Regions from separate parts of the Brevibacillus humidisoli genome, predicted to be linked through region 3. Evidence: a T-box and tRNA genes for the amino acid it is inferred to sense, from the RefSeq annotation. Region 3 holds a T-box; the other regions hold tRNA genes.
What was found. The T-box of region 3 lies ahead of serS (serine--tRNA ligase). A T-box ahead of a tRNA ligase gene usually reads a tRNA of that ligase, here a tRNA-Ser.
Positions count from the first base shown of each region.

Region 1: it has a tRNA-Ser gene. The T-box ahead of serS (serine--tRNA ligase) is inferred to sense a tRNA for this amino acid. The anticodon was not compared.
Region 2: it has a tRNA-Ser gene. The T-box ahead of serS (serine--tRNA ligase) is inferred to sense a tRNA for this amino acid. The anticodon was not compared.

Region 1 is NZ_CP087263.1:1,432,894-1,437,121, reverse strand. Features, by position in the region: gene LOK74_RS07145 (extracellular catalytic domain type 1 short-chain-length polyhydroxyalkanoate depolymerase) at 1-1,433, opposite strand, end outside; tRNA gene LOK74_RS07140 (tRNA-Ser) at 1,782-1,874, opposite strand; gene LOK74_RS07135 (iron-sulfur cluster assembly accessory protein) at 2,081-2,383, shown strand; gene LOK74_RS07130 (HelD family protein) at 2,452-4,228, opposite strand, start outside.
Region 2 is NZ_CP087263.1:2,364,003-2,368,230, reverse strand. Features, by position in the region: gene LOK74_RS11765 (aldehyde dehydrogenase family protein) at 1-1,181, shown strand, start outside; tRNA gene LOK74_RS11760 (tRNA-Ser) at 1,538-1,626, shown strand; gene kduI (5-dehydro-4-deoxy-D-glucuronate isomerase) at 1,785-2,615, opposite strand; partial or broken gene LOK74_RS11750 (TRAP transporter substrate-binding protein) at 2,639-3,669, opposite strand; gene LOK74_RS11745 (TRAP transporter large permease subunit) at 3,726-4,228, opposite strand, start outside.
Region 3 is NZ_CP087263.1:4,313,510-4,317,737, forward strand. Features, by position in the region: gene LOK74_RS20930 (bis-aminopropyl spermidine synthase family protein) at 1-1,176, shown strand, start outside; T-box leader at 1,296-1,532, shown strand; gene serS (serine--tRNA ligase) at 1,601-2,881, shown strand; gene LOK74_RS20940 (MarR family winged helix-turn-helix transcriptional regulator) at 3,290-3,757, opposite strand; gene LOK74_RS20945 (multicopper oxidase family protein) at 3,902-4,228, shown strand, end outside.

The DNA of each region.
Region 1 (4,228 bases), 2.0 Mb from region 3:
TTCGCCCCTGTTATGTTGGCTGTATCGGGCAGGGAACTGGTGTCGAAAGATAAAATCGTACGATAGGTATCCGTGTTGTACATCCCCTTATCGCCGACTTTATGGACAGTCGCGCTTGCTCCATCGGCTGGATATTGGCCGACATAGCCGTCTTCCGCAGCAATGGATGCAAATGTAAAAGGAGTGCCGTCCCCTTGTATGGTATACGTCTCCGTTTTTACAGACTCACTGTTCCCGCTCTCATCTTGGCTAAAGAACTTCAGCGTGGACGTTGTCTGGATGAGGATCGGATCGGTATACCTGGCAGAGTTCGTGGTAGGCGTGCTTCCGTCAAGCGTGTAGTAGGTAGCCGCTGGTTCATTCGTCTGCAATGTGACAGACACAGGATGGGCGAATGTACCGCTGGACGGATTTGCCGTTGTGATCGGCGGCGTCGTATCGATTTCGTCCGCTCCGTCCATCGGGTGATCTAGGAAAAAGTCCCAACTGAGCTGCGTAGCATTCGGCCCTTGCGGATCTGTATAGGAACCTGTGCTGCTCCCTCCGGACCAGGCATGCCCCATTCCGTCCACCAGGTATTTTTCCATGACAATGAAGCCGTTTTGATCCTCGTAAACATACTTGGTATAAGATCGGCCTCCAGGCACGGCACTGTGTATCGTTTGGTCCGCTGTGTCATCGATCTGGTTGTTGTCGACGCCATCAGCCGCCAGGTCGTTTGTTTGGGCCCACTGCGAGATCACTTGATCGGCATTGACGGGATATACTGTGTAATCAGATGTTCCGTGAAACACGATAACCGGGACGACTCTGCCTCTATTGCCCATCGCGGTATACGCTTTGTTGCCTTGCTGAACGGGATCAGGCCCGCCACTACGCATCGCTGTATAGGCAGATGTTACGCTCGTTGCCGCTTTGTATTCCAGACCTGCCCCGACCGAAATGGCCGCAAACACGTCAGGATACGCCGCTCCCATGATCACACTCATCGCTGCTCCTGCCGATAGTCCGCCTATGTAGACCCGGTTGTCGTCGATAGTGTATTGCGACTTGGTCTGGTTCACCATCCCGGCAATCAGCGCTGGCTCCCCACTGCCTCTGGATTGATGCGCAGGCTCAAACCAATTCCAACACTTGTTGATATTGGCCGATAAAGGCTGTTCAGGGTAGAGAACGAGAAAATTATGCGATTCAGCCAACACATTCATTTGCGTCCCTGCGGCAAACTGATCAGGGTCTTGCGTACAGCCATGCAGCATCACAACCAAGGGAACAGGGGTGTCGGCAGAATAACCACCCGGTACATACAGCTTGTAGTTTCGTCCGTTATACGTCTTGGTGACAAAACTGCCTGCAGCAGAAGCATCGGGCATCATCATAGCGAGGAAAGCGAAGAGCGAGAAGAGCGCGATCCCCTTTTTCCAGATTTTCATCCATTACCATCTCCCTTCCTGCAAATGGATCAAGAACCTACATTCCGTGTCTCTTGCAATTTCTGGACCAAACCTTTTGCACCGTTTTATAGGCCTGCAAACGGTCCGTATGTCGCAGATCGGCAAACGCTTGCTGCAATCAGCTGCGACATGTTGATTCTCTGAGACAGGAAGAGCAGTTTTCTCTGGTAGGGAATCATCAGGATGGAGAGGTGAGATAAAAAAAACAGTCTGCTTTGGCGGATTGATGGTAGGAGCTGCGAATCGCACATGGATCGTCAACAATCTGAACGGCAAAACCAAACGATGCAAAAAACACCTCTGTACAGAGGTGTTTTGTCTGAATGATGGCGGATGGGGTGGGATTTGAACCCACGAGACGAGTTATCCCCGTCTACACGATTTCCAATCGTGCTCCTTCGGCCTCTCGGACACCCATCCATCTATCTAATAGATTGCCAAAACAACAGAAGATAGTGTACTACGAACCGGCCTAAAAAGTCAACGTTCTATTATTGGTATCCCTTAGCCAGAAGCACATGTTGTTTTGCGAGATGCAAGAAGTGATTTGCGTCCCAAAATCTTTCTCTGGTATGATGGGAGCAAAGCGTTTTCACATCGTTAGCAAATAGTTAGGAGAATGCCAGATGAAATGCAAGATTACCCGCAACGCCGCCAAGAAGTTGGCTGAAGTGCTGGCAAAAGAAGAAGACAAGGAAATGAAGCTGCGCGTCTACGTGACGCATCGACACGGCAACCACGCCCACTATGGTTTGACGCTGGACAAGCCAACAGATGGTGATGTGGTCATCTCGACAGACAAAGAGATTGACGTGGTTCTGGAAGAAGGGGAGCCGCTTCTCGATGGAGTGGTGATTGATTATCTTTATCTTCCCCAGGAAGGATACGTGATTACCAATCCCAGCAAAGGAAACACGGGCGATCACTAAGAAATGCAGCGTGCGACAGATCGTTTGTCTCACGCTGCATTTTTACTGTCCTAGGTCCTAGCATTCTCTCAACCTGTCATCTCTTTCTTCTCTGCCCTATCTGTTGCCAGCAAAGAGGAGAGCTTCCCCTGCATATGGTAGATCACCAAATGGTGAACCGGACGTGTCATCGCCACGTACAGCAGTTTTGCCGCTTCCCGGTCCAACGGATACTGGTCCTCATCGACATCGAGCAGCAAGACCACATCGAACTGCAGTCCTTTGGTTAGATACGCCGGGAGAATCGTCACACCGCCTGGGTATGCGGTATCTTTGGCCGTGAGCAGCACCACCTGAGGCAGCAGGGGACGAACCGCTTTCGCGGCACGGCGGCTTGCATCCACCGTTTGGCCCACGATGGCTATCGAGGAGTAGCCTGCTTCGAGATACTCTCGGACCCGATTGGCCAAGTCCTGATACATCTCGGATGGTTTGCCGACGGGTACGATCAATGGTTCTTTCCCGTGCCGCAGGACCGGCTGTACCGGAGTAATCCCCGGCAGTTCAACAGCGCTCAATACCCGACTGGCCAGACGCATGATCTCCACCGTTGAACGATAACTTTGTTGGAGCGTGTAGAAGGCCGCACGGTCATCGGTGAACACGCCTTCAAGCAGTTCCCGCCAGTCTTCCAATCCTCTATACGAATGAATGGCCTGAGCCAGGTCGCCGACGACCGTAACCGATTGTCGTTTGGTCATCTGAGCGATCAGCAGGATTTCAAGCGCACTCAAGTCCTGTGCCTCATCAATCACCGCATGATCAAACGTAAGCTGCTTTTTTGAGCCATGCAGCAAATGCTTGAGGTAAAGCAGCGGAGCCACATCTTCCGCCTCGAGCCGTTCCTGTTCAAACAACAGACGGCAAGATTGACTCACATCACCGATCACCTCATCTTGAATATAATCTGGCACCAGTTTTCGAAGCTTCCGCGGGTCCGTAAGCAGTTCGCGGTAGGCTGCGAACACCTCAAAAGACGGCCAATCCTTAAAATAGGCATCGATCATCTGTTCCAACTTTGCTTCAAACCGGAGCAACGCCTGCTTGTCCAGATCCATTTTCAGTTCACGGATATGGGCGTAAAACTGTTTGGTCAACTGCTGCTTCAAATGTTTCCGGAGCATCACAACCCGCTCGGCCAGCGGCAGTGAACCGTATTGCTCTGTGAACAATTCACGAATATCCGCGCCGGAGACGGAAAACACCCGTTCTGTTTTTTTATACAAAAATCGTACGGGGCGAAAAGGAATTACTTCGTCAATCAAGTACCCCACATAACAATCAAGCGTGTCACGCATCGCCAAGGAGCCTTTGAAACGGAGACGGTTGCGGGTGATGTCCCTCTCTCGTTCCTGCTCTGCGCTGTGCTCAAAAAATAGCCGCAGTGTCCGCCCAGGATCGATCATGCGCCACCCTTTCGGCACTTCTGTCTTGATCTCCCGACTGGCCCACTCCAGAAATGTGGACTGCTGGACATCCTCTACTCCCAGTTCCGGCAACACTTCGGAAATGTAATTGAGGAACAAGCGGTTGGGAGCGAACACCATAAACTTTTTGGAAGAGAGCGTGTCCTGATAGTTGTAAATCAGATAGGATAAGCGGTGCAGCGCGATTGTCGTCTTCCCGCTGCCGGCCACACCCTGAACGATAACCGGACGATCTTTTTCTGCACGGATGATCTCGTTTTGCTCTGACTGAATCGTTGCAACGATGTCCTTCAGACGGCTATCGTTGGTCTGATTCAGACTGGATGCGAGAAACTCATCAATAAACCCCTCTCCCAGGAAGTCGTCAGGGCTGCCGATC
Region 2 (4,228 bases), 1.9 Mb from region 3:
CAGCCAGATTGATCGCGCTGGAGGCAGGCAAGCCGATCCGCACCGCTCGCGGCGAAGTGGCCCGGACGGTTCAGACGTATCGATTTGCCGCCGAGGAGGCCAAACGGATACAGGGGGAGACGCTGCCGCTGGATGCCGCTCCAGGAGGGGAAGGACGTGTTGCTTATACAGTTCGGGAGCCGTTAGGTGTCGTCGCAGCCATCACCCCGTTCAACTTCCCGATGAACCTGGTCGCCCACAAGGTTGGCCCGGCCCTGGCAGCGGGGAATACAGTGGTGTTAAAACCGGCTTCACAGACGCCTCTGTCCGCTTATTTGCTGGCTGAAATCGCACAGGAAGCCGGTCTGCCGGCCGGTGCGCTCAACGTGGTGACCGGCAGCGGCAGAGTGATTGGCGATGCGCTGGTGACCGATCCGCGGATCAAGGCGATTACCTTTACGGGAAGCCCGCAGGTAGGGATCGGGATTCGCAATCGTGCCGGATTGAAGCGGGTCACACTGGAACTGGGCTCCAACTCGGCGGTCATCGTCGATCGGGATGTCGACCTAGGCGAAGTGGTGCCCCGCTGTGTGTTTGGCGCTTTCTCCTACTCGGGACAGGTATGCATCTCGGTACAACGCATCTATGTCGCAGCAGCGATGTTTGAATCGTTTGTCGACGCTTTTCTCACGGAGACCCGCAAGCTGCGTGGTGGAGATCCGCTGGCGGAAGAAACCGATTACGCGGCGATGATCCATCCTGGCGAGACCGAACGGACAGTAGAGTGGATTAGAGAAGCGGAGCAGAAGGGTGCCCGGATCTTGTGCGGTGGTTCTGTGGAAGGCAGAGTGCTTCCGCCTACCGTGTTGACCAACGTACCTGCTGACGCCCGTATTTCTTGCCAGGAAGTGTTTGGACCCGTGGTGATGATCAACAAGGTGGAATCAGTGGAAGAAGGGATCCGACATGTCAACAACTCCAATTACGGCCTGCAGGCGGGAGTTTACACCAACGACGTTAGAACGGCGCTCGACGCTGCCGAGCAGCTGCATGTTGGCGGCGTGATGATCAACGATATCCCTACGTTCCGTGTCGATCATATGCCATACGGAGGCGTGAAGGAGAGCGGTTTCGGACGTGAAGGCATCAAGTACGCCATCGAAGAACTGACCGAACTGAAGCTGGTCGTCTTCAAGCGATAGCCTAGTCGTGCGACGATAATGAGTACTAGACCGATCGCGTTGATCTGATGCAGTTTCTGCAAAAGAAAGTCTGCTGCTTTCGCGAACGTAGTTTATCGACGAATAGATCCTTCCATAGAAAAAACCAGTCAAAACACGAGAATGAAGTGTTAGACTGGTTTTATTTTTTTAAACGATTGATATCCGTTGGCATAATAAAATACCTAAAAGAAATAGCACATCAGTATTTTCATTGTTCCAGCTAACTGACCATTAGTTGAATAAAAAATGTAGAATTCCAAAAAGTGCTCTTGCAAAGGTGAGTAAACTTGTGCTATAGTAATCATTGTTGACGCGATAAGGCGCTTGTACAATCTGGAGGGATACCGAAGTGGTCATAACGGGGCGGTCTTGAAAACCGTTAGGGTGCAAGCCCACGGGGGTTCGAATCCCTCTCCCTCCGCCACATATTGACTCTCTTTCGAGTAGAAATAGTACATAGCAGACAACAAAGCAGGTGGCATCGTGTCCCTGTTTTTTTTGTTTCTATCAGAACCCTTTCCCAGAACAAAGCCCTCGCCTGCGAACAGATCCTGCGGCGAGGGCTTTACACTTTGTACAGGGTTATCTCAATTCCTCCATTGCCACAAAGTCCATATCATCGAATGAATCATTCTCACCGGCCATCGCCCAGATAAAACTGTAGTGGCTCGTACCCACACCAGAGTGGATTGACCAACTGGGGGAGATCACCGCTTGTTCATTGCCCACCACCAAGTGGCGTGTTTCCTCTGGCCGACCCATGAAGTGAAATACACGCGCATCCTGTGGCAGCTGCATGTACAAGTACACTTCAGAGCGGCGATCGTGGCAGTGCGTCGGCATCGTGTTCCACATGTTGTTGGGTGCGAGTTGCGTGATCCCCAACATCAGCTGACAGCTTTGCAAGCCGTCTGCATGAATCAGCTTGCGGATCGTTCTCACGTTGGAGGAGCCAGCAGCTCCCAATTGTTGAGCCTCGGCATTCTCCAGTTTGATCTGCTGGATGGGATGAGAGTGATGAGCTGGCGTGGAGACGAAGTAAAATTTGGCCGGTTGCTCAGCCGAATCACTGCGAAACACGACGTCTCGCTTTCCCCTGCCGATGTAGAGGCAGGAGAAGAGCTCCAGCGGAAACGGTTCGTTTTCCACAAGAACAGATCCCTTCCCGCCGATATTGACGATACCGATCTCCCTTCGCTCCAGATAAAAGTCCACTCGCAGAGTATCACCTGCATCCAGCGAAATCTCTTCCCGTAGAGGAGTGGCTCCTCCGATAATCATTCGGTCATGGTGAGAGTAGACCTGGCGCAGTTCTCCTGCGACGAACAGGGACTCGATCAGATACTCCTTGCGCAGCCGTTCTGTGGTGTAGTGTTTCATCTCATGGGGGTGAGTGGCTTGGCGAACCTCCATATGCAAAAAAACCTCCCTGTCAATTATTTTTGCTTGGCCTGTTCGATCAGCGTAATCAGCTCTGAACCGTACTGCTCCTTGTATGAGTTCCAGATCGGCTTTGCTCGCTCGATGAACGGTGACAAATCGTCAATCTCGGTAAACGTCACGCCATGGGATTCAAGCTCCTTCACGGTATTGCCGATATACGCATCCCACAGTTCCCGCTGTTTGGCTTCCGCTTCTGCAGCTGCTTCCTTGATCGCTTGCTGCTGTTCGGGAGACAGTTTCTGAAACACGTTGTCGCTGATCAGGACCATATCCGGCACCATGAAATGCTGGGTCCAGGAGAAAGCCTTGGACACTTCATACAACTTCAAGGTCAACAGGGTGACGGGATTGTTTTCCCATCCGTCCAACACGCCCTGTTCAATCGCGGTATATACTTCGCCTTGCTCCATCGGTGTAGCGATGGCGCCCATGCTGTTCAACGCATCAACCATCAACTGGCTGTTCATCACCCGAATCTTCAGACCCTTTAGATCCTCAGGCGTGTATACCGGTTTGTCTTTGGTAATGATGTTGCGCGATCCCCCGTCGGCCCACATCAGAAAGGTAAAGCCTGCTTTGTTGATATCCTCTTTTAGCTTCTGGCCCGCTTCCCCGTTGAGGGCTTTAAACATATGTTCCTTGCTCTCAATAGACTCAATACATTTAACGTGGGAACAAACTGGGCAGCAGGCCCGGCAGAGACCATCGCCATCTCCATCGAACCGACTTGCATGCCTTCCATTGCTTCGCGTTGTCCCCCAAGCTGACTGTTGTTAAACAGTTTGATTTCCACCGTACCGTTGGTTTTCTCCTTTACTCGGTCAGCGAAGAACTGCAGCGCTTGCGTCGTCGGATTGTCATCAGGAAGCACATTTGACAGCTTTAGCTCTACGGTTTTCGGTGGATTTCCTCCTTGGGTTGCTGATGAAGCGGAGTTGGAACTGGTTTCTGTACCGCCGCCGTAGCCAGCGAGGAAGAAGAGCAGACATGTGATGCAAAGCCAAGTTGACGCATTTCGTTTCATCGGAAATACCCCCTTTGGAAAAGGTGAAATCTTAATCTAGGCAGCATCATTGCGGATCATGACAACCATTCAGGCAGAAACATAACCAAACCAGGGAGAAACGTCACTAGCAGCAACAGGACCACCATCGAGAATAGGAATACGGAATACGTGCCAAGGATCTGACCGAGCGGCGCTTTGGAAATGCCCATCGAGACGAACAAAGCGATGCCGACCGGTGGTGTGCACTGTCCGATTGCCATATTGACGATGGTCATGATCCCAAAGTGGAGAGGATCGACACCCAACTGCATAGCGATCGGAAAAAGGATAGGTACGACAATGATCAGGATGGGAGACACATCGAGAAAAGTGCCGAACAAAAGAAGGATCAGATTGATCAGCAGGAGAATGAAAACCGGATCATCCGTGATGGTTAGGATGGATTCGGCAATGGCGCTTGGGATCTGTTCGGCAGCCAGAATCCAGCCAAAACTGGAAGCGGTTGCAATGCAAAGCACAACAACACCGGTGATACTCGCTGTCTGGACAATGATCCGGGGAAGGTCTCGCAAGCGCA
Region 3 (4,228 bases):
TATTTAGAAGAAATCAGTTCCCGTGTTTCGCTGCAGGAAGGGCCGGGAGCTCTCGAACAGCTTATTATTGCCTGCTATATTCGACCCGGTATCTCTACAAAAGAACTGGCCCGGACATTACGGCTGCCGGTTCCGGTAACAGCTGCCGTGAAAAAAGAGCTTATCAAAGCAGGCCTGCTGGAACAAAAGCGTGGTGTCCACTGTACGGTCACATGCAAAGCATACCTGGATACTGAATGGGGCTTTATGGGGATGAATCATCGTTTGTATCGTGAGCTGATGGCCGATCAAACTGGAACCTCTCCCATAATAAAAGAGATGCAATCTCGTTTGACTCCCTATTTTTCCGCTCGGCCTTCCGTTGACGTACGGATCGATCAGTCAAAATGCACGGTGGATACCAGTTTGCGCCGCGCTCTTCTCTGCTTGCAGCATGACGCGCTAATCGGCAAAAACGTGTTGTGTCTCGGAGATGATGATCTCGTCTGCGTCTCGCTTGGCTTTCTGCTGAAACAACTGTTTCCCCGTGTCCAACGTCAGAAAACGACGATTACAGTTGTCGATGTGGATAAGCGGATTCTGCGGCACATCGAAGAGATCGCAGAAGTAGAACAATTGCCGATCAGATGCATCCGCGCAGATTTGCGGCGTCCTCTCCCCAGTGGAATGCAGGGACAGTTTGACGCCTTTTTTACCGATCCTCCTTATACGCTGCAAGGGATGATGCTGTTTTTGTCACGCGGGATCAGCGCTCTCAAGCACCAAACAGGTCTGCCCATCTTTTTCTCTTTTGCTCACAAGTCTCCTGGCTTCAGTCTGACCATGCAGCGTTCGTTGGTGCAGATGGGGTTGATGGTCAGTGAGATTATCCCGCAGTTTAACCAGTACGAAGGAGCAGAGATGATCGGCAATAGAGGGCAGATGATCATCTTGAAAACGACAGAAGAGACGTCTCCTCATGTAATAGCTGACTACGATGATGCTCTGTATACCGGGGAACTGAAAAGAACCATGCGCACCTACCAATGCAAACAATGCGGTATCTCGATATTCGTAGGAGCACAGGGCATGTACGCGACGATTGAGGAACTGAAGCGACAGGGGTGCCCTGCTTGTCCAAACAACACGTTTCTGTTGCTGGGAACGGAAATGTTGCCCAAGGATGGTCAGAGATGAGATGACACCATGTTCGTAGACTCCATGTTAGCAACCTGCCCCCCGAAAGCGTAATCTTCTTCACCTTTACACCCGCATAAGATAAGTAGTATAGTTAAATAATAAGAGAAAAGAAGATTGTCAAAGCGAAGACGAGAACAAGTACTCTGCATTCGTTGGTCAAGAGAGTCGGTGGCTGGTGGAAACCGTCCCTGCGGGCAGAGGAATCCATCTCGGAGTGGTGAGGGAGACAACTTCACCCGGCAACGTGCCGTTAACACGACAAGAGGGCAGATGCATGCTTTTTATGATGTTCTAAAAAAAGCATTCATTTGTCAAAAAGGGTGGCAACGCGGGTTTACACACTCGTCCCTTACCGGGGATGGGTGTTTTTATTTTTGTCCATGAAGATTTTGTGTATGTGTAGCATGGGAGGGATGATACGATGTTGGACGTAAAGGTATTGCGACATGATTTGGATGAGGTGAGACGACGTCTTGCCCACAGAAACGAAGACATTTCCGCTCTGGACCAGTTTGCCGAAGTGGATGCAAATCGCCGTCAGGTGATTCAGGAAGCAGAAGTGTTGAAAAACAAGCGCAATACGGTCTCCGATCAGGTGGCTGCACTAAAGCGGAACAAGCAGGATGCAGATCATCTGATTGCCGAGATGAAAGAAGTAAACGAGCGGATCAAGGCACTGGATGAACAACTGCGTGAGCTGGATGAGCAGCTGCATGAGATCCTGCTTAGTCTGCCTAACCTGCCACATGAAAGTACACCGGTCGGCGAATCGGAAGAGGATAACGTCGTGGCCCGTACATGGGGTGAAGCGCAGAAGTTCGATTTCGAGCCGAAGCCGCACTGGGAGCTGGCACAGCAGTTAGGTATAGTCGATTTTGAGGCAGCAGCCAAGGTGACGGGAAGCCGCTTTGTCTTTTACCGCGGATTGGGTGCGCGGCTGGAGCGTGCCTTGATGAACTTTATGCTTGATCTGCACGTTGACCAGGATGGGTATGAAGAACTGCTGCCCCCCTACATTGTCAATCGAGCCAGTATGACGGGTACAGGCCAACTGCCCAAGTTTGAAGAAGACGCGTTCAAGCTGGAGGGACCCGATTACTTTTTGATCCCGACTGCGGAGGTGCCGGTGACCAATCTATTCCGCGATGAGATTCTGGATGGCGCGATGCTGCCGCGAAACTTTGCCGCATACAGCGCGTGTTTCCGTTCGGAGGCCGGTTCGGCAGGTCGCGACACACGCGGATTGATTCGACAGCATCAGTTCAACAAGGTGGAATTGGTCAAGTTCGTCAAACCGGAAGATTCGTACGAAGAATTAGAGAAGCTGGTTGCTCAGGCGGAGAAGGTTTTGCAGCTGTTGGGCTTGCCCTATCGGGTCATGAGCATGTGTACGGGAGATCTCGGTTTTACAGCGGCCAAAAAGTACGATTTGGAAGTATGGCTGCCAAGCTATGATACCTATCGGGAAATCTCGTCCTGCTCCAACTTTGAGGATTTCCAGGCGCGCCGGGCCAATATCCGCTTCCGCCGTGATACCAAGTCCAAGCCAGAGTTTGTTCACACGCTAAATGGCTCTGCTTTGGCCATTGGCCGGACCGTTGCTGCGATTTTGGAGAACTACCAGCAAGCTGACGGGGGTGTCTTGATTCCCGAAGCGTTGCGGCCTTACATGGGAGGAATCGAGCGGATCTCGGCTAGATAGCAGGGCAGACGAAGCGCCAAAAAGTGATTTTCAAGTTGTCAGCAGGTGTGATGCATTCCATGTGAAGGCTCTTTCTGCTGAAACAGCAACGCCTATATCTATAATGATCACCTATATATGGATACTAATGACATCGTACCAATCATCGGTACCAAATAGGTAAGCTCCCCTGGCATCGTAGTCAGGGGAGTTTTTTCGTGCCAGGGGTTTGGTTCATCCTTCGGCTGTCAAAGCAATATCTGACTGCTCCGTCTTCGGATGGAGCTGGAATCAAGCTTAAGACGGTAGTAGCGAAATGACGGATTGTTTACGCTAGGTAACAGAGCAAGAGGCGATTCTGGCTTGTAGCCTAGTTTTTTGCAACTGGTCTTGCATGCAGGCCCTCACATTTGAAGATACGGCAAGTAATCACAACAAGTGAGTTTCTTTTAACTTGCGGGTTTCCTGCTCAAGCACGAGCTGGCTTTTCTGCAGAAAATCGAGGATCAGACGGAGTTCCTCCACTTTGTATTGTGAAAATAGGGAGGTGGACGCTTCCGTAAGGGAGGAGAACAACATGGAAACTTCTCGTATCTTGTCCTCAACAGGTTGAACGATGACGCGCCTGCGGTCAGCGGGATCTTTCGTACGAACCACGTACCCTGCCTTCTCCAACCGGTCAATCACTCCCGTAATCCCGCCGGTCGTGAGATTGCTTTGTTCAGCCAGTTCACCTGCCGTGAGTGCACCAGTCCGAAGGATAATGTCGAGACACTTGTGGTCAGTCGGATTGAGGCCGAGGCAGTCGGCGATCACTTGATGAAACAACACAGTTCCCGTGCTAAGCTTACGGGAATGCACGAGCAGGGAGGACAACAGTTTTTCCTTGCTTGACATGGCGACACACCTCTATTTCGATTCCAGTTATCTTAGTTAGTAAGTAAATGACAACGTAAGAAGTTAAAAGTTTAGCGATCTAATGAAAGTATAACAAAAGGATTGGTGAGAATACCAACCCGTCGTAGGGAAAGGGGAGGTTAGATGTTTGAGGCGTTATTTGGGATTGATACGATACTTACTATGGTTTTGTTCATCTTATGGGCAAGTGCGGCCTTTGCAACTGGGCGATTAGCTCGCAGCAAATCGCGAAAACAGCTTCTCATCCGGATTGTTGTCTGTTTGGTTCTGCTGTACGCAGCAGAATTGGCGGTATTCAGCAAGGTCTATATGATTTGGCAGTTATGGTCTTCCTTCGGATGGTGGTTTGCCGTTACAGGGGTGGTTGGTTTGTTTCCTTTTCTTCTCCCATCTGCAGCTATTGTCGCTGTCAGGATCATTCCCTGGCTGCACAGACTGCCGCACAAAATC